2 linked regions of the Saccharibacillus brassicae genome follow. The protein of the gene in region 1 interacts with the protein of each later gene in a pairwise test. Links are inferred from orthologs where the notes say so. Each region holds a gene or a part of one and is shown on either strand. Other genes may lie near its edges. The genes, in order: FFV09_RS07210 and FFV09_RS17600.

What was found.
Region 2: the proteins of FFV09_RS07210 (region 1) and FFV09_RS17600 interact in binary tests that used the Escherichia coli proteins (3 or more experiments, as listed by UniProt). The link is inferred for Saccharibacillus brassicae from one-to-one orthologs.

The regions. Positions count from the first base shown.
Region 1 is NZ_CP041217.1:1,720,675-1,730,815, reverse strand. What follows is about bases 2,762-5,653. They hold FFV09_RS07210 (cbb3-type cytochrome c oxidase subunit I), read left to right. Parts: upstream 2,762-3,166; coding sequence 3,167-5,140; downstream 5,141-5,653. Other genes in these bases: FFV09_RS07205 (cytochrome (ubi)quinol oxidase subunit III), read left to right, coding at 5,140-5,653; cyoA (ubiquinol oxidase subunit II), read left to right, coding at 2,762-3,106. Also shown: FFV09_RS07225 (GH1 family beta-glucosidase), read left to right, coding at 1-889; FFV09_RS07220 (hypothetical protein), read left to right, coding at 998-1,192; more of cyoA, read left to right, coding at 2,141-2,761; more of FFV09_RS07205, read left to right, coding at 5,654-5,754; cyoD (cytochrome o ubiquinol oxidase subunit IV), read left to right, coding at 5,756-6,100; FFV09_RS07195 (glycoside hydrolase family 43 protein), read right to left, coding at 6,209-7,708; FFV09_RS07190 (ArsR/SmtB family transcription factor), read left to right, coding at 7,894-8,832; FFV09_RS07185 (SGNH/GDSL hydrolase family protein), read left to right, coding at 8,829-9,884; FFV09_RS07180 (GtrA family protein), read right to left, coding at 9,865-10,141. UniProt on the Escherichia coli protein: Cytochrome bo(3) ubiquinol oxidase is the terminal enzyme in the aerobic respiratory chain of E.coli that predominates when cells are grown at high aeration.
Region 2 is NZ_CP041217.1:4,242,508-4,252,716, reverse strand. The notes cover bases 4,435-7,394. They hold FFV09_RS17600 (aminotransferase class I/II-fold pyridoxal phosphate-dependent enzyme), read right to left. Parts: upstream 6,523-7,394; coding sequence 5,347-6,522; downstream 4,435-5,346. Other genes in these bases: FFV09_RS17595 (Lrp/AsnC family transcriptional regulator), read right to left, coding at 6,605-7,105; FFV09_RS17605 (aspartyl-phosphate phosphatase Spo0E family protein), read right to left, coding at 4,977-5,168; FFV09_RS17610 (hypothetical protein), read right to left, coding at 4,435-4,741. In the rest of the region: FFV09_RS17640 (phosphodiester glycosidase family protein), read right to left, coding at 1-513; FFV09_RS17635 (hypothetical protein), read right to left, coding at 805-1,059; FFV09_RS17630 (5'-3' exonuclease), read right to left, coding at 1,083-2,015; FFV09_RS17625 (arsenate reductase family protein), read right to left, coding at 2,012-2,389; FFV09_RS17620 (RluA family pseudouridine synthase), read right to left, coding at 2,399-3,532; FFV09_RS17615 (cob(I)yrinic acid a,c-diamide adenosyltransferase), read right to left, coding at 3,529-4,134; more of FFV09_RS17610, read right to left, coding at 4,199-4,434; FFV09_RS17590 (DUF350 domain-containing protein), read right to left, coding at 7,435-7,854; FFV09_RS17585 (endonuclease MutS2), read right to left, coding at 7,880-10,209. UniProt on the Escherichia coli protein: Shows aminotransferase activity with methionine and histidine as substrates, and to a lesser extent also with phenylalanine.

The sequences.
Region 1 (10,141 bases):
CAACGGCAAGATCAGATACTGGCTGACGTTCAACGAGCCGTGGTGCATCGCCTTCCTGTCGAACGTGATCGGCGTCCACGCGCCGGGCAAGCAGGATCTGCAGGCCGGCCTCGACGTGGCGCACAACCTGCTCGTCGCCCACGGCAAATCCGTGTCCAAGTTCCGCGAACTCGGCGTCGACGGCAAGATCGGCATCGCGCCGAACGTAGCCTGGGCCGTGCCGTATTCCAAGACCGAAGCCGATCAAGGCGCCGCGGACCGCAATATCCAGGTCTTCTCCGACTGGTTCCTCGACCCGATCTACAAAGGCAGCTATCCGAAGCCGCTGTACGACTGGTTCGAGCAGTCCGGCCACGTGCCGCCGATCCACGAAGGCGACATGGAAGCGATCGCGCAGCCGATCGACCATATCGGCATCAACTATTACGCGATGAGCGTCAACCGGTTCAACCCGGACGGCGGCTATTTGCAGATGGAAGAAGTCGACATGGGACTGACCAAGACCGATATCGGCTGGCCGGTCGAATCGAGAGGCCTCTATGACGTCATCCATTACCTGCAAAAATACGGCAACATCGACATCTACATTACCGAAAACGGCGCCTGCATCAACGACGACATCGTCAACGGCAAAGTCAACGATACGCGCCGCATCTCGTACCTGCAGCAGCATATCGCGCAGGTGCACCGCGTCATCGCCGACGGTATCAACCTCAAAGGCTACATGGCCTGGTCGCTCATGGACAACTTCGAGTGGGCCGAAGGCTACCGGATGCGGTTCGGTCTCGTGCACGTGGACTACCGTTCCCTGAAGCGCACGCCGAAAGAAAGCTTCTACTGGTACCAGAACCTGGTGAAGAACAACTGGATGGAGACCCGCAAAGACTAGGGCGCAGTCGCCCCGAGGCTTCCCTGTTTCGAAAAAGCGCACGGCCCGAAGACGCGGATCTCCGCGTCTTTTTGGCGTGCGGGGAAAATGGGGGAGTCGGGCCGGGCGATGGTGAGGCTGGTGATGGTGCTGGCGATAGCGGTGGCGGTGGCGATGCCGGTGGCGATACTGAGGCTGCGGGAGATGTTGGTGGTGCTGGCGATGCTGGTGGTGCTGGTGGCGGCAGCCTCGAGGCGGGTCACGGTCAGGCTAACGAATCGTCAGCACGCTATTTGCGCCCGGATTCGCTTTTTGGCGTTTTAACGAATCGTCATCACGCTATATGCTCGAAATCGGCCCTAATCGGGCGGATTGCGGCAGATAAGGATAACAGGATTCGTTGGAGGGCGGAAAAAGCCGAAAACGGGCAAATAGCGATAGGAGGATTCGTTGCGGGTTGTAGCGAGAGCAGGGTAGAGCAGGGATGAGGAGCATAGTACGAACAAGTGGAGCGCGCAGGATGGGTTCGATGTGTCGGAAAAAGGCGAATTCGCGCGGTTTCTACGCGTTTCGGCCGCAGAAATCCGGATAGGACAGAGGCTATGAGAAATGTCACAAAAGTGTCGAAGAGAGCGCCGGATAACCCTTGAACGCGCCGAATAAAGGCCGATAATAGAAAGAAGCCCCGTAGAAGGAGGAAACCGGAAGGAAAGGTGTTTAGGATCGGACCGGAAGACGTTAAAGGCTATATATCGGCCTATTATAAGGAAGAGAAAATTTAAAATTTGAAATAAAGTGAGGTGGGGGCGGAACAATAGGCGGTGATGGAAGGAAAGCGACAGGGGTTTTTTCGCGCCGGGGATTGTTAATGGGGAAAAGATTTGAGGGGAAGATCTGAGGGCAAGACTAAGATCAAGATCCGGGATTAAGATCTCATGATTAAGATCCGAGATTAAGATCAAGTGCGTTTCAAGGCTAAAGGCGCGTTAGGCACTGGGCATGAAAAGCACTTAGCCTTCGGGTAAGTGCTTTTCAAGGCGAAAGGCGCGTTAGGCACTAGGCATGAAAAGACACTTAGCCTTCGGGTAAGTGCTTTTCAAGGCCTAACATCACTAATTCCGGAGGATAGTTTGACATCTTTGTTAACAAAGTCAAAACTTTTCGAAAAAGCTGTTCATTTCTGGTATCTTTAAGTGTAGAATCAAAGTTGCGTTTTAATGTGTGAAATGCTTGTCGAATTTACTGAGCGTTCAACAAAGAGAGGGGATCCACATGGGCAAAAAACGAAGATCGCTCGTTCGCGCAGCTTTCTCGGCTGTCATGCTCGTCATGACGATGCTGCTGCTCTCGGGATGCGCGGACTATATGGTCCTCGATCCGAAGGGACCGATCGCCGCGAAGCAGTTGGACCTGATGATTATCACCGTGATCCTGTGCGCGATCATTATCGTGCCGGTGCTTATCATTACGTTCATCATTGTTTGGCGCTACCGGGCCAGCAACAAGAAGGCCGATTATAAGCCGGAATGGGCACACAGTAACCTGCTGGAGACGATCTGGTGGGGAATTCCGATTGTCATCGTTATCGTCCTCGCTATCGTTACCGTGCGTTACACGCACGAACTCGAACCGTCCAAAGCTTTGGCGTCCGAGAAAGACGAAGTCACGATCCAGGTCGTATCGCTGAACTGGAAATGGTTGTTCTTCTATCCGGAAGAAGGCATCGCGACCGTCAACACGATTACGATTCCCGAAGGTCATCCGGTACGCTTCGAGTTGACGGCGGATTCGCCGATGAACTCGTTCTGGATTCCGGAACTGGGCGGACAGATTTATGCCATGTCCGGCATGTCGATGGCGCTGCATCTGCAGGCCGACGAACCCGGCAAATATTTCGGCACGGCGGCCAACTTCACCGGCGAACACTTCGAGAACATGACGTTCGACGTTAACGCGACAAGCGAAGCGGACTACGAGAAGTTTATCGAAGAGGCGAAAAGCTCGCCGAACAAAATCACCGCCGAGTCGTACGAAGAAATGTCCAAGCCGACCGAAAGCGAAGAACCGACGCTGTACTCTTCGTTCCCGGAAGGCATTTACGAAAGCATCGTGACCAAGTACATGCACGAAGGCGCGGAACTTCACCAGCACGGAAGCGCGTCGGCCGACAAAGCGGACGGCACGGCTTCGACTGCGGACTCGGAAGAACACGGTTCTTCCTCGCACAGCGGTCACTGACATTCGGTCTTGGCCGGATAGGGTGATCTGAACATTTACTGCAACGAAAGGAGCTCCCTAATGCTCGAGAAAATCAAAGAGTTCGCATCCGAGTTTTTTGTAACGGGCGATCCGCTCATCTACGGCGCGGACGCATCCATCGTGTTGGCGACGCTCGGGATCGTATTCGTACTGACCTACTTCAAAAAATGGGGCTGGCTCTGGAAAGAATGGCTCACGACCGTCGATCACAAAAAGATCGGGATTATGTATATCCTGGCCGCGATCGTGATGCTGTTCCGCGGCGGCGTCGATGCCGTCATGATGCGGACTCAGTTGGCTTTTCCGGAATTGAACTTCCTGGAAGCCGACCACTATAACCAAATCTTTACGACGCACGGCGTCGTCATGATCTTCTTCATGGCCATGCCGCTGATGTTCGGTCTGTTTAATATCGTCGTGCCGCTGCAAATCGGCGCGCGCGACGTCGCTTTCCCTTTCCTGAACTCGCTGAGCTTCTGGCTGTTCTTCGCCGGCGCAATGCTGTTCAACCTGTCGTTCGTCATCGGCGGTTCGCCTGACGCCGGCTGGCTCGCCTATCCGCCGCTTTCCGGTTCACAGTTCAACCCGGGCGTCGGACAGAACTTCTACATCTGGGGGATACAGATCTCCGGTATCGGCTCGCTCGCGTCCGGTATCAACTTTATCGTTACGATTCTCAAAATGCGCGCTCCGGGCATGACGATGATGAAAATGCCGATGTTCACCTGGTCGGTATTCGCCGCTTCGACGACGATCATCTTCGCTTTCCCGATCCTGACGATCACGCTGCTGCTGTTGTTCATGGACCGCTTCTTCGGCGCCCATTTCTTCACGCTCGACGGCGGGGGCAACCCGATGATGTATATCAACCTCATCTGGATGTGGGGTCACCCGGAAGTGTATATCGTCGTTCTGCCGGCCTTCGGCGTATTCTCGGAGACGGTTGCGACCTTCGCGAGAAAACGGCTGTTCGGCTACGCGTCGATGGTATTCGCCATGGTTATCATCAGTATCATTTCGTTCTTCACCTGGGCTCACCACTTCTTCACAATGGGCTCCGGCGCTAACGTCAACGCGTTCTTCGCGGTCACGACGATGATCATCGCGATCCCGACCGGGGTCAAGATCTTCAACTGGCTGTTTACGATGTACAAGGGCAGGATCACCTTCCCGACCCCGATGATGTGGACGATCGCGTTCATACCGGCGTTTGTCGTCGGCGGGATGACGGGGGTCATGCTCTCGGTCGCACCGGCCGACTTCCAGTTCCACAACAGTTACTTCCTGATCGCCCACTTCCACCAAGTGCTGATCGGCGGCGTCGTATTCGGTTACTTCGCGGGCCTGTACTACTGGTGGCCGAAGATGTTCGGCTTCAAGCTGAACGAATACCTCGGCAAATGGGCATTCTGGTTCTGGAACATCGGTTTCTACGTCTGCTTTATGCCGCAGTACCTCGTCGGCCTCGACGGCATGACTCGGCGGATCAGCGTATTCAAAGACCCGGATTGGCAGGGCCTCAACGTCCTCTCGACGATGGGCGCTTACCTGATGGGTATCGCATTCCTGTTCCAGGTTGCACAGATCGGCTACAGCATCTTCCGTCACGAAAAAGATACGACGGGCGATATCTGGGATGCTCGTACGCTTGAGTTCTCGATTCCTTCCCCGGCGCCGGAATACAACTTCGCGGTCATTCCGCAGGTTCACAGCCGCGACGAGTGGTGGGAAGAGAAAGAACGCCGCGCCAGAGGCGAGAAGCCTTGGGATCTCGGACCGATCGAACCGATCCATATGCCGAAAAACTCGGCGATCGGGCCGATCATGGGCGCATTCTGGTTCGTGCTCGGATTCGGTCTCGTCTTCCACTGGCTGTGGATGGCCATTCCTGGCCTGCTCGGCGTATTCATTTGCATGTATGCTCGTTCCTTCAGCGCACACAAAGCGGAATACTACATTCCGGTTGATGAGATTGAAAGAACCGAAGCGAAGTTAAGAGGGGGCGCGGTATAATGGCACAGTCTCCGGCACACGGCACGGATCATCACCATCACGCTGCGGGTCATCATGATCCGCAGGATATCAAACTGCTCGGTTTCTGGATCTTCCTCGTAACCGACGTTATCTTGTTCGCAACGCTGTTTGCGACATTCATCGTTCTTCGCGGCGGTACGGACGGCGGTCCGACCGGCGCGGAACTGCTGGAGATCAACGGGATCATCATCTCGACGTTCCTGCTCCTCACAAGCAGCTTCACGAGCGGCGTGGCCGTTCTGGCCATGCACCAGCACAAGATCAAGCAGATGCTGATCTGGCTCGTGATTACCGGATTGCTCGGCGCAGGGTTCCTCTACCTGGAAATCAACGAGTTCCTGCACCTGATCCACGAAGGCGCGACGCTGCAAACGAGCGCGTACTGGTCGGCATTCTTCACGCTCGTCGGCACGCACGGGGTGCACGTTACCGTCGGTATCGGCTGGATGATCTCGATCATGATTCAGATCGTTCGCCGCGGTCTGACCGACGATACCAAAGGCAAAGTTACAGTATTCAGCTTGTACTGGCACTTCTTGGACGCGGTCTGGATCTTCCTGCTCTCGATCGTGTACCTGATGGAGGTGATGTAAGGTGGCGGATCACAACAACGCGCATAACAGCCACGGTGGGGATCGTCACGAGCACGGTTCGCTCAAATCCTACATCATCGGCTATATCATTTCGATCGTGCTTACGATCATCCCGCTCGTTGTCGTCCTGAACGACATGATGGGCCGTACGGCGACCATCGCGGTCATCATGGTTACGGCAACGCTCCAGTTTCTCGTTCAGCTGATCTTCTTCATGCACGTGCGTGACGGAGAGCAGCCGCGTTGGAACTTGATCACGTTGATCTTCGGGGTTCTGATCCTGCTGACGATCGTCGTCGGTTCGATCTGGATCATGGGCAACAACTCGATCGGCATGAAAATGTAGACAGCTTCAACGAAAAAGAGCCCGCTTCGGCGGGCTCTTTTTTTGTTGCGAAGAAACGCGATTGCAGACAATCAAGCAAACAATCAAGCGGGAAACGGCCGCGGCGATTTACGCGTATTCGCACGCAAAGTCGGTGAATTCGGCTTCCGCATCTTCGCCTACCGCGTACAATCCGACCACGACGCCGGTGAAGCCGCCTGCGACCTCCGACGAGAGATAGCGGGTCTGGGCGCTGCCAAGCGGGATCTCGCGGCTGTCTTCGACGAGGAAGAAATGGTAGCGTTCGTGTCCTGAGCGGATCAGCAGCCGGACGGCGCTTGCACGGCTGAGCGGAATCTCTTTTTCAATAGACTTGATGTCGCCGACGTTGAGTCGCTTGATCACGCTGAGGCTGCCGTCGGCATCGGTGCGCACAGCCAGGTCGTAGCGGTGGTTCTCGTCCATGTACAGGGTGAGGCCGGCTTCGCCTTCTCGGCCGGAGAGCCGTACTTCGCAGGCGATCGTCGCGTCGAAGTCTTTTTGCCGCAGCCCGATAAAAGTCGGCGAAGCCGCTTCGTCCAGACTGACCGCCGTGCCCCGCAGCCGCAGCACCTCTTCGCCCAGCTCGTAATTCGACGGCACCGGATGGCGCAGATAGCACCAGTCCAGACTCCAATCCGTATTGTCGAACGTATCGAGCTTCTTCTCCTGCTGGCGCACCGCCTCGGGAATCCGGTCGGTCGTGAACGACGTCAGCGTCAAGCCGTCATACCCGGCGGTGAACCAGCCGTCCGCGCCGAACGTGACCGGGGTGAGGAACACTTCGCGGCCCAGATGGTGATAGGTGAGCCAGCGCCCGATCTGCCGGAAGCCGAGATGCAGCATCCACCAATGGCCTTCGCCGTCTTGCACGAGGTCGCCGTGACCGATGCCCTGCAGCTCGTAGCCGCCCAGATTGCGGTTGGTCAGCACCGGATTGGCCGGGTACGATTCGAACGGGCCGGACAGGCTGTCGCCCCGCGCGTAGACGACCATATGGCCGTATTCCGTTCCGCCTTCGGCGGCCATCAGATAGTAGCGGCCGTCGATGTTGTACAGATGCGGACTTTCCAGATAACGTCCGCCCGTTCCCTGCCAGATCGAGCGGCTCGGCGAACGTTTGGCACCGGTCTCGATATCGAGTTCGCACTGCACCACGCCGCCGATCCCGTCGTCGTCCGTTCCGTTGCTCATGAAGAACGCCCGGCCGTTTTCAAAATACAGATCCGGATCGATGCCGCCCTGATCGACGTACACGGGTTCGGACCATTCGCCGCGGATATCGTCGGTCCAGACGTAGAAGTTCTGGCGCGTCGTATCGTTGGTCGTCGTCATGTAGAACCGGCCGGCATGATGACGAATCGTCGGAGCGAAGACGCCGCCGGAGCTGTTCACGCCGCCAAGCCGCACCTGGCTCTCCCGGGTCAGGCAGTGGCCGATTTGCGTCCAATTGATCAGATCGCGGCTCTCGAACAAGGGAACGCCGGGAAAATATTGAAACGAACTGCACACAAGGTAATACGTATCGCCGACCCGGCAGACGCTCGGATCGGGATAGAAACCTTTGATCACGGGATTGTTGTATTTCATGCTGTGCTCCTTTTTCGAATGTGGGATAAGTTGAATTCGCTTTTGCGTGAATCGATAAAGTTAGAGCAATTAAGCCAATTAAACAATATTCGAAAACGGTTCACAATATGATACAGTAAAATCGGCGCAGAAATTGGGTTGAATGAATGCCGATATGATTTCAACAATCAAGAAGGAGACGGAAGATGCTCAAAGTCAACGGGGACGCGGGATGCATGCCGATCTACGAAGCGCTGGCGAGCGAAGTCCGGTGGCAGATCATGAATCTGCTGGCCGAGCGGGAACGCAACGTCAAAGACCTGGCGGCGGCACTTGGGCTCAGCCCGTCGATCGTGACGCTGCATATCCGCAAGCTCGAACAGGCAGGCTTGACCGGCAGCCGCCGGGTGCGCCTGAACGGGGGCACGCACAAGATTTGTTTTCTCGCGGAAAGCCGTATCGAGATCGAGCTGCCGTCGGAACGCCAAACGTCGAAGATCCGGGAGCAGTCGATCGCGATCGGCCATTATACGGCGTTCGATATACGGCCGACCTGCGGCCTCGGGACGCTGGAGAAAGAGATCGGCGTGTGGGACGATCCGCGCTATTTCTTCGATCCGGAACGCGTGCAGGCGGCTATTCTCTGGTTCGGGCAGGGATTCGTCGAATACAAAACGCCCAATTACCTGCTGCCGGAACAGGCGGCGGAAGCGATCGAAATTTCGATGGAACTGGCTTCCGAAGCGCCGGGGCTGCGGGACGACTGGCCTTCGGACATCGGGTTTGTATTTAACGGCGTGTCTCTCGGCATCTGGACGAGTCCGGCCGATTTCGGTCGGGCCGCGCGCGGGCGGCACACGCCGACGTGGTGGCATCGCAACGTCAATCAATACGGGCTGCTCAAAACGATACGGGTCGACGCGCGCGGCACTTTTATCGACGGAGAGTATATGTCGGACGTGACCGCCGCGGACCTGCGCCTGAACGAGCCGTTCTGGACGCTGCGCTTCGGGGTGGACGAGCAGGCGAAGCATGTCGGCGGACTCACATTGTACGGAGCGGGCTTCGGCAATCATGATCAAGACATCGTTATTCGCGTGCATCTCGGGGAAAACTTATCAAAAGGAGCGGAAAACATTCAATGAAAACGTTCAAAGCGGCGGAAGGTTACGTGAAAAAGCTTGGCCGAACGCACGAATACGACGATGCGCTGTGGCTGGCCCTGTCGGGCAGCGGCGCGGAGTTTTCTTTTTACGGAAAAAAAGCGCAGATTGCCCTGATCGGCGACGATACCGTCGGCGGAACGAATAATTTTGCCCGGATCGGCATTACGGTGAACGGGCAGCGGGTCGTGGACGATCTTATGAACGAAGCCCGCAAAGTGTATACCGTGTTCGACAGCTATGAGCAGCAGGAGGTCACGATCGGCATTCTCAAGCTGTCGGAAGCCGCCATGTCGACGGTCGGCATCCAGGCGATCGCGGTCGACGCCGAAGACGGCATCCGCCCGACGCCGGGCAGAAGCCGCCGTATCGAATTTATCGGCGACTCGATCACGTGCGGATACGGCATCGACGACGAAGACCCGCTGCATGCGTTCTCCACGGCGACGGAAGACGTGACCGGGACGTACGCGTACTTAACGGCCGAAGCGCTCGACGCCGATTACAGCATGGTCTCGTACAGCGGCTACGGCCTTATCTCGGGGTATACGGAGAACGGCGAGAAGCTGCTGACCCATCTGGTGCCGGACTACTACGCCAAATGGGCCAAGTCCGAAGGCCGACCGGGCGGCACGCTGAATCCGCTGAGCGTGGAGTGGGACTTCTCGCGCTTCGTGCCCGACCTGATCGTGATCAACCTCGGCACGAACGACGATTCGTATGCGCAAAGCGATCTCCGGCGGCAGGCGGAGTTTGCGGAGCGGTATACCGCTTTTCTCCAGGAGGTGCGAAGCCGCAGCGCCGAGGCCCCGATTCTGTGCACGCTCGGCATCATGGGCGATCGGTTATATCCGCTGGTGGAACAGGCCGTGAAGCGGTACGTCGAAGCGACAGGCGACACGTCTGTCTCCGCCTTGAGATTCGACGTGCAGCGCGACGAAGACGGACGGACGTCGGATTACCATCCGACGAGGAAGACGCATGTCCGGGCGGCCGGGAAGCTGACGGAGCGGATCAGAGCGGAGTTCGGGTGACGCGAAAGACCCAATAGCGGCTCAGCATGTAGTTCAGCGCAAGGCCCGGAACGGTTACGGCGATTTTGGATATCCACAGAGGCAGGAACGGTTCGAGCCGGATGAGTAAAAAAGAAGTGAGCAGAGCGACGACCCCATTTGCGAGCAAAAAGCGAAGCAGCTCGCCTCTGGGCGCGGGAGAATCGCTCCGGAACGTCCAGCCGCGGTTCCAGACATAGCTGTTGGCCGTGCCCGCGGCATATCCGGCAGCCTGGGCG
Region 2 (10,209 bases), 2.5 Mb from region 1 along the record:
ATCCGGCGTACGGTTGACGAAAGTCGCGTACCACCCAAGCGTTCGGCTTTTGCCCGCTTTGTCCGGTCTGCCCGTCACGGTGCCCCGGATGCCGACGCGCAGCGAATCCATCAGCACCGTTCCGTCTTGTTTGAACCCGATGCTCGTTCCGTAATAACCGGTATGCACGATCTTCCCCTGGGCGATCAGCGTGCCATAAGGATCGGCCGGACCTCCGTAAGCGTTGAAAAACGCACCGTTGATCGCCGCCGTCGCCCGGCTCTGCTTGACGATCGAAGCGAAACTCTGCGTCTGCCCGACCCGGCCCTGCGCCAGCCCGAGCGCGGCTTTGGTGCCTTTCGGAATACTCACGGTCTGCACAGCGTACGTCCGCCCCGCGACCGACACCTTCCGCACGCCCGCCTGGATCGCCGCCGCCGCTTCCGTTTGGTTTTCCCCCGCAGCGCCAAATATGCCCGATACGGTCAGCACCCCGGCCAACAGCAGCATGCCCCACTTCTTGCTTTTCCCCATGAACGATATCCTCCCGAACCTTTTTGCGCGGCCGCTTCTTTTGTTGGCTGCTTGTTCTATTTGGCGACGAAGGCCGCTTTTTCCTGCCTGATGGTCGGGAAAGTTGGACAGTGGGACGAAGAGGCGCGCTGCTGCGAAACGCGTCCTCCCCCATCCCTACGCCAAACAAACCCGCCCCTCCATCCGGAGAGCCGGGTTCCCAACCATCAAGACCGCCTCTCCAAACCCCTCAGCCCTTGAACTCGCTCTTGAACTCGCCTTTGAACTCAGTCCTTGAACTCGCCTTTGAACTCAGCCCTTGAACTCGCCCTTCCCCTCCCCCAAAAAAGGAGAGAGGCTGTCCCCGGCGAGCGCAGCAGCAGCGAAGGGTGGAAGAAAGGCTGAGAAGCGACAGCGTTCGCATCTAAAATCCGATTCCCTTCCCCAAGCTGCTTTTTCTTCAATCAGGGGGAATCGGATTTTAGCGGCGATCGAAGCTTCTTCCACCCGGAGCGCCTCCAACGCAAACAGCGCCTCCAGCACAAACAGCGCTCCCAGCTTCCCCAACCTCAGCCGCCTCTCCAACCCCCTCACCCAAATACGTCCGTCCCCATCATCTTGCCCAGACTGCTTATCTCAAGCTCCGCGAACTTCGCCGACACTTTCGCGTCGTCGATCCGGAATTCGCACAGATCGATCGGGCATTCGACCGGCACTTCGCAGTGGATCTCGGCGAGGGAACGGGACATGTGCAGCATATCGAGATCGTTCTCGATCTTGGCGCGGACAGACTTCGTCAGTTTGTCCAGATTGGCGAGGATGCCGTCGATATCGTCGAATTCCTGGACAAGCTTGATCGCCGTTTTTTCGCCGATGCCTTTGACGCCCGGATAATTGTCGCTGGCGTCGCCCATGAGGCCTTTCATGTCGATGATCTGCGAAGGCTTGAGCCCTTTTTCTTCCATCAGGAATTCCGGCGTGTACACTTGATAGTTGCCATAGCCTTTTTTCATAATAATGACTTTGATCCGGTCTTCGGTCAGCTGCAGCATGTCGTTATCGCCCGACAAAATCTGGACGTCCATGTTCTGCTCGCGCGCGCAGCGCTTGGCGATCGTGCCGATACAATCGTCCGCTTCGTAGCCCGGCATGCCGATATTCGGAATGTCCATCGCCGCGACGACATCCTTGACGAGATCGAACTGCGGAATAAGATCGTCGGGCGCGGCGGAGCGGTTGCCTTTGTACGATTCGAACTGCTCGGTGCGGAACGTGCGGCCGCCCATATCCCAGCAGCAGGCGACGTGCGTCGGGTCGAACTGCCGGATCGCGTCCCACATATAGCGGACGAATCCGTAGATGCCGTTCGTCGGTACGCCCGCTTCGGTGCGGCGGATATACCCTTTGAGCGCCGTCGCGTAGTACGCGCGGAACAGCAGCGCCATGCCGTCGACCAGCATCAGCGTCGGCTTGCGCGCGAGGACGTTTTGCGGAAGGCTTTCGATGCCACCGTGTTCGCTCATGCCTGCTCCTCCTTTTGGCTCCAGCTTTGTGCGTACAGCTCCGGCTTGAAGCCGACTGTCACGCTTTCGCCGTCGGTGACGACCGGACGCTTGATCAGCATGCCGTTCGAAGCCAGCAGCTCGGCGCGTTCTTCTTCGCCAAGGTCGGCCAGCTTGTCTTTGAGTCCAAGCGATTTGTACACTTCCCCGCTTACGTTAAAAAACTTTTTGGAATCCAGGCCGCTGCGTGCGATCAGGTCGAGCATTTCGGACTTGGACGGCGGCTGTTCGTTGATCGGAATCAGTTCCAGCTCCCGCCCTTCGTTTTGCAGCCATTTGATCGCATTGCGGCATGTGCTGCATTTGGCGTAATGATACACTTTAAGCGAAGTCATCGGTACGATTCACATCTCTTTCTTGAGTGACTGGGCATCCGTCTCCGCGGACTGCCCGCTGTTCAATCGGCGTTCCAACTCTTCCAGATCCGGCGGAAAAGGAGCTTCGAACGTCATCCGCTCCCGCGTGCCCGGATGAACGAAAGACAGCCGGAACGCGTGCAGCGCCTGACGGTCGATCCACGTATCGAGAAGCTGCGCCTGCAGCAGCTGCGGCTCGCTCAGCGGATCAGCGGATGTATATTTATACATAGTATCTCCGATAAGCGGACAGCCGGCATGCGTCATATGGACGCGGATCTGATGCGTGCGCCCGCTTTCGAGCTCCAGCTCGACCAGCGAAGCGCGCTGCGCGTCATACCGTTCCAGCGTGCGGTAGCGGGTAGCCGCCGCGTAGCCGCCCGGCGTCACGATCCGCACATGCGGATTCTCCGGATCGCGGTCGATCGGACCTTCGATCCGGCCCGATTCCGGCTGCGGGCAGCCGTGCACGATCGCGCGGTACGTCTTGTCGACGGTACCGGCGATCATCTGCTCGGAAATATGCTGGTGCACGTACGGATTTTTGGCGATAGCCAGCACGCCGGACGTCTCGCGGTCCAGCCGGTGCACCGGGCGAAACCGCACCTGTTCGCCGCGATCCCGCCAATGCCATACGACGCCGTTGGCCAGCGTGCCGGTGTAATGGCCCTGCGTCGGATGGACGATGACGCCGGCCGCTTTGTTCACGATCAGCAGATCGCGGTCTTCGTACAGAATATCGAGCGGCATCTCTTCCGGCAAAATATCGTCCGATATTTCGCGTTCCATCCGCAGCTCGACGAGATCGCCGGCCCGGACATGGACGCTGATATAGACCCTTTCGCCGTTCAGCGTAATGCCGCGTTCGGTCATTTTGAGCCGGGAAGTCAGCTTGCGCGAGACGCCGAGCCGGTTGTGCAGCAGCGTCTTGAGCGTCCAGCCGTTCTCCCGTTCGGTCACGACGTACACGATCGGATCGTAATAGCCGAGTTCCGGTTCGATGCCTTTTTCCTGCGGAAATTCACGGCCCTGCGACCTATTCTCTACCTGTTCGTGTTGTATCGTTCGTTTGGGTATCGGTTGTTTGGGTGTTGGGCTGTTTGTTGTCGGTTCGATCTTCATTCACCCTGCTTTTGTTCAGTTTGACGATCCGGTTCTTCGCCGCCGGAAAAGACCCGGGCGCCGCGCACGTACTCCACGTCGTCGACCCGCAGCTTGAGATTGGCAGCACGCGCGGCGCTGAAAAAGTAATCCGACAGCCGGTTGAGGTACTTGAGCACTTCCGGATTGACTTCCGCTTCGTCGGACAGCGTAACGGCGCGGCGCTCCGCACGTCTGCATACGGTGCGGCAGACGTGCAGCAGAGCGGCCGGCGGACTTCCGCCCGGCAGAATAAAGCGTTCGAGCGGCGGATTGTTCGCTTCAAGCTTGTCGATCCACGTCTCCAGACGCTCCGTCATCGCCGGATGCGTCTTGTAAGGCTGCTGCTTCGCGGGCGTATACGCCAGGTCGGAACCGCAGTCGAACAGTTCCTGGCCGACGACGGCCAGCTGTTCGCGCAGATCTTTGAACCGGTCGTCGTGCAGCAGCGCCGCCGCCTGGCCGACGAAGCTGTTCAGCTCGTCGATTGTGCCGTAGGCTTCTACCCGCGCATCGTCTTTGCGTACCCGTCCCCCAATTACGGACGTCTGTCCTTCGTCTCCGGTCTTCGTATAAATGCGCATGGTCGCGTCCTCCCTTCGGCTGTCTGCCGGTGATGTCGTCTTGCGTCGGTCACGCGGCTGCGGCTTAACCTTCGGCAAGCTTCTGCAGCACTTTGATCGCCGCGTCCTTGTCGGGCGCGTTGATCAGCACGCAGGCGAGCATGCCGTCGGGCGTGTAACCGGCATCCTGGAACATCTTCATGTCTTTGACCGGAATCCCGAACAGATGCTTTTCGAGCGTGGCGTCGCGGTCTCCGTCTTTGAGCACGCCGCTTTCGAATACGCCGTCCGGATAATCGGCCTGGTCGAAGTAATCGTCGAGCACGACGTGGGCGCCGTCCTTGCCGTAAATTTTAATCGAATCCTCGGGAAGAATGACGATCGAATTGCCTCCCGCGGCGTATTCCACCAACACTTTTTGCAAATCGAACATCGGCGAATAATTGAACTCCGCTTTCAAATCCGGAACGTCGGCGTTCAATTTTTCTTGAATGACGTCGATTCCTTCGCGGCTCGATGAAGCTTTGTCCGACATAAAGATCAGAACGCCGTCTTCTTTGCCGCATCCGGCCAGCATCAGGATCGAAGCGATCAGCAGCATCCAGATCCCCATTTTTTTCCGTTTCACTCTTACTCCTCCTTGGACGTTTCCCTGGGCGCGCGCGCCCGTAATCGAAGTGGTGCTTTAACCAATATATCATACTCTTTTGCCTCAAGCATTTCCGTGCCTGCCTGTCCGCGCTCCCACGCAAAAAGGAAGAGCTTCCGCTGGGCGGGCTCTTCCTTGTCGGGCCGATCGATCGATCGTTTCGGGAGTGAATGCAGAAATCGTTCCGCGCGCTTGAAGTCCGAAAAAGACGGCGTCAGCGGACGAGCTGCATGTATTCGTTGATTTTGAGGTCGAGCCGACTGCTGATTTCGACGACGTTCACAGCGGTGAACGACTGTTCGCGGCCGAATGTTTCTTCCATTTGGGCGCGCAGAATGCGTATCTCTTCCTGCAGGAAAAGCTCGCGTTCCGCCATGGCGCCGGAAGCGTGAGCCCCGTGCTGCATATGCGGTCTTGCAGAACGTTGTCCATGCCTCGGTGTATGAAACGAAGCGGCAGACAAAAAGATTCCCCCTTGAAAAATCACCTGGTTTGATTACCCATTATATAGAAGGTATCCATTAAAATCAACTTATTCAAGAGGGAGTAATATCTCTTTTTTTTGGATTTTAACCCAATTTGCATTAAGCGCCTTCGCGCTTGACTTTGTACACGAATTGGCCGATCCGGTCCATCGCTTCGTTCAGCTGCGCAACCGAAGTCGCGTAGGAACAGCGCAGGAACCCTTCGCCGCCCAGACCGAACACGTCGCCCGGCACCGCGGCCACTTTTTCTTCGACGAGCAGGCGCTGGGCGAACGTCTCCGACGTCAATCCGGTAGACTGGATGCTCGGGAACGCGTAGAACGCGCCTTCCGGTTCGTGGCAGTCGAGTCCCGCGTCGCGCAGTCCCTGTACGACAAGCCGGCGGCGGCGGTTGTACGATTCGACCATTTTGTCTTTTTCGCCCAGCCCGTTCGTCAGCGCTTCAAGCGCCGCAACCTGGCCCATGACCGGCGCGCACATCACCGTATACTGGTGAATCTTGAGCATGGCCGAGATCAGTTCCGGGTGTCCGCAGGCATAACCCATCCGCCAGCCGGTCATCGCGAACGCTTTGGAGAAGCCGCTGACGAGAATCGTCCGGTCTTTCATGCCCGGAGCGGCGGCGAAACTTGCGTGCTTGCCTTGTCCGTAGCTGAGTTCGGCATAAATTTCGTCGGAGATCACGATCAGATCGTGCTTTTCGACCACTTTGGCGATCGGCAGCCAGTCTTCGGCCGTCATCGTCGCTCCGGTCGGGTTGCTCGGGTAGCACAAAATAAGCACTTTGGACTTCGGCGTGATGCTCGCTTCGAGCGCTTCGGCCGTCAGCTTGAAGCCGTCTTTGGCAAACGTCTCGATGCCGACCGGAATCCCGCCCCCGATCGAAGTGATCGGCGAATACGAGATGTAGCACGGCTCCGGCACGAGCACTTCGTCGCCCGGACGGATCAGCGCCCGCAGCGCCAGATCGATCGCTTCGCTGCCGCCGACCGTGACAAGCACTTCTTTTTCCGGATCGTACGAAGTGCCGAACGAGCTGTCCAGATAAGACGCGATCGCTTCGCGCAGCTCGATCATGCCGGCGTTCGACGTGTAACGCGTGTAGCCGCGCTCCAGCGAATAGACGCACGCTTCGCGCACATGCCACGGCGTCACGAAATCGGGTTCGCCCACGCCGAGCGTAATGATGTCTTTGCTCGCGCTCACGAGATCGAAAAACTTGCGGATGCCCGAAGGCTTGATATCGCGCACAAGCGGCGACAGATAGCGTTCCATCGAACCTTGTTCGGAGTCGGAAGGTTGAAGCAGGCTTCCTTTATCGTTCAGTTCCCGGTTAGTAATCATCATTTCGCATCCTTTACGGCGAGATCATCAGACGGCGGTCTTCTTCGTGTTCCTCGAAAATGATGCCGTTCTGCTTGTATTTTTTGAGAATAAAATGCGTTTTGGTCGACAGGACGGATTCGATCGGCGAAAGCTTGTCGGAGACGAAGCTGGCTACTTCCTTGAGGCTCAGGCCGTCCACTTCGACGAGCAGGTCGTAGGCGCCGGACATGAGGAAGACCGATTTGACCTGCGGGTACAAATAGATCCGCTCGGCGATCCCTTCGAATCCGCGGCCCCGCTCCGGCGTAATCTGTACTTCGATCAGCGCGGTCACTTTCTCGTCGTTGACTTTGCTCTCGTTGACGACGGTCGCGTATTTGACGATGACGCGGTCCCCTTCGAGTTCGGCCACCGCTTCGCGCACTTCTTCCTCCGGCACGTTCAGCATGGTGGACAGCAGCTGCGGCGTACGCCGCGCGTCCTCTTCCAACAGTTCGAGAATATCCAGTTTGAGCTTGTTCGTTTCTTTCACTACGCATGCCTCCAGATCGATTTCACTTGATAATAAATCGTTCGGTACTCCTTGCAAACCTTGTTGTACCTCATCTTACCCCAAAAAAACCGGTTCTGCTACCGTTCGCCGCCAATCCGAGCATACCGCCGGCGTTCCAAAAAGCGCTCCGCGCGGATGCGCCACACCACGGCATGCCAAAACCCCCGCTTCCGTAAGGAGCGGGGGTTTTGCGCGTGACGCGGGATTTTGATTTTCGGCAAGGGCCGCCGCGGACGCCGTCTCCCGGCATCCGCGCATCGGCACTCTTTTGTGGGAACCTTGTTACAAGACCTTTTTGCAGGATCTTTTTACAAGACCGAGACGCCGATCACATACGACAGCGAGATCGACAAGATCATCGAGATCAAGCCGACCGCCCGGTTATCCCGTCCGATCTCTTCATCCACCTTGAAAAACGGAGTGATGAACTCGAACAGGAAATAAGCGACCATCAGCAGCACGAACCCGACCAGCGACCACAGCATGCTCTCGTAGATGCTGGAGCCGGATTCGATACAGAAGCGCAGGATGTTGCAGATGCCGAAAATTTTGCCGCCGGTTGCCATGGCGACCGCCACGTTGCCTTTGCGGATCTCGTCCCAGCACTTGTAGCGGGTGACGACTTCGAAAATGGACAGAAAAACGACCAACTCCAGCACCGCGACCGAAAAGTAGGCCACGGCCGCTCCCATCGGAGTCGCCAGCATAGCATCGATTACCGTATTCATGCGCGTTCCGCCTCCGCCCTGTCCGTTACTTGAGCTCGGCTACGGTGACGCCGTTGCCGCCCTCGCCATAATTGCCGAGCCGGTACGACTTGACCAGTTTGTGCCGGCGCAGATGTTCCTGGATGCCGGTGCGCAGCACGCCCGTGCCTTTGCCGTGAATCAGATACACCTGGCCGAGGTTCGACAGAAACGCTTCGTCGATAAAGCGGTCGGCTTCCATCAGCGCTTCTTCCAGGTTCGCGCCGCGCAGATCGAGCTCGGAGCGGGTGCTGTCGTCCTTCGTGCGCTTGACCGCCGTCACCGGCTTCTGCTTGGGCGCCGTGACCGGAGCGCTTTGCACTTTCTCCAGCGAAGACAGCGCCACTTTCATCTTCATGATGCCGAGCTGGACCATCGCTTCCTTGCCGTCCAGTTCGATCACGTGGCCGCGCTGGCCAAGGTTCGCCAAAATCACTTCGTCGCCCGGTTCGATCTTCTGCGATACCTGGGCGCCGGACGGCTTTTTGCTCTTTTTGACGCGGGTGGCCGGTTCGGCTTCGTCCAGCTGGCGGCGGGCCGCGATCAGCTTGTGTTCCTTGACCGAGGCGCCTTCTTCCATCGCCAGGCGGCGCAGTTCGGACACGACTTCGTCGGCTTCCTTGCGGGCTTTGGCGATAATGTCGCGCGCTTCGTTCTCGGCTTTCTCGAGTCTCGCGTCGCGCTGGGATTCCTGCTTCTCCAGTTCGCGTTCCTGCCGCGTCCGCAGCTCTTCGATCTCGCGGCGCAGCCGTTCGGCTTCTTCGCGCTCGGCTTCGGCTCCGATCCGGTTCTCTTCCAGCGCGCTGATCATGTTCTCGACGCGCAGGTCTTCTTCCTTCACTTCGCCGCGGGCAAAGCTGAGAATTTTGCCCGGCAGGCCGAGGCGCTCGGCGATCGCGAACGCGTTGCTTCGTCCCGGCACGCCGACAAGCAGCCGGTAGGTCGGGCTCAGCGTCGCCACGTCGAACTCCATGCTGGCGTTGATAACGCCGTCGCGCTCGTACGCGTACGCTTTGAGTTCGCTGTAGTGGGTCGTCGCGACCATGCGGCAGTTGAACTGGTGGATATATTCGAGGATGGCGATCGCAAGCGCCGAACCTTCCGCCGGGTCCGTGCCCGCGCCCACTTCATCGAGCAGGACGAGACTTTTCGGCGTCATGTCTTTCAGGATGCGAATGATGTTCGTCATATGGCTGGAAAACGTACTGAGGCTCTGCTCGATGCTCTGCTCGTCGCCGATGTCCGCGTAGATCGCGTCGAACACGCACAGTTCGCAGCCTTCGTCGGCCGGTACGAACAGACCGGACATCGCCATCAGGCTGAGCAGGCCGATCGTCTTGAGCGTGACCGTCTTGCCGCCCGTGTTGGGGCCGGTCACGATAATGCTGGAAAATTCCCCGCCGAGCTCGACGTCGAGCGGCACGACATGTTTGGGATCGATCAGCGGATGGCGCCCTTTGCGGATACGCAAATACCCGCGGTCGTTGACGGTCGGCTCGGTCGCTTTCATGCGGTGGGCCAGACGGCCCTTGGCGAAAATGAAGTCGAGCTGGGCCAGCACGTCGACGTCGTACGCGATCAATTCCGCCTGTTCGCCGACCGCGGCGGTCAGCTTCTGCAAAATGATCTCGACTTCGCGCGTCTCGCGCAGCTTCGTCTCGCGCAGCTTGTTGTTCATCGCCACGATCGCTTCCGGCTCGATAAACATCGTCGCGCCGGAACTCGATTGGTCGTGCACGATGCCGCCGAAGTGCGAGCGGTATTCGGACTTGACCGGGATAACGAAGCGGTCGCCGCGAATCGTGATGAGCTGGTCCTGAAGCATCTTGGAGACGCTCGACGAACGGATCATCGATTCCAGCTTCTCGCGGATGCGGGATTCGCCCCCGCGCAGTTCGCGCCGGACGGCCGCAAGCGTCGGGCTGGCCGAATCCAATACTTCGGCCGAATCGCCGATGCACGAATTGATCAGGCGCTCCAGCTCTTTCTGATCGGAGATCAGCTCGGCCAGGCCGTCGAGCAGTTCGACCGGATGCTCTTCGTGCAGCGTCTGGATGAACCGGCGCAGGCGGCGCGAGCCGTACAGCGTCGTCGCGATGCCGAGCAGCTCGTGCGGATTCAGCATGCCGCCGATCCGCGCGCGCTGCACGGCCGGACGGATATCGACGATGCCGCCGAACGGCGGCGAGCCTTTCAGGCGATCGACGTGGAACGCTTCGTGCGTGGCCTGAAGCAGCTTCTGCACCGACGACAGGTCGGTATCGGGCTTCAGTGCGCGCGCCGCTTCTTTGCCGAGCGACGTCTGCGCCTGATCGGCCAGCGCGTTCGAGATGTTCG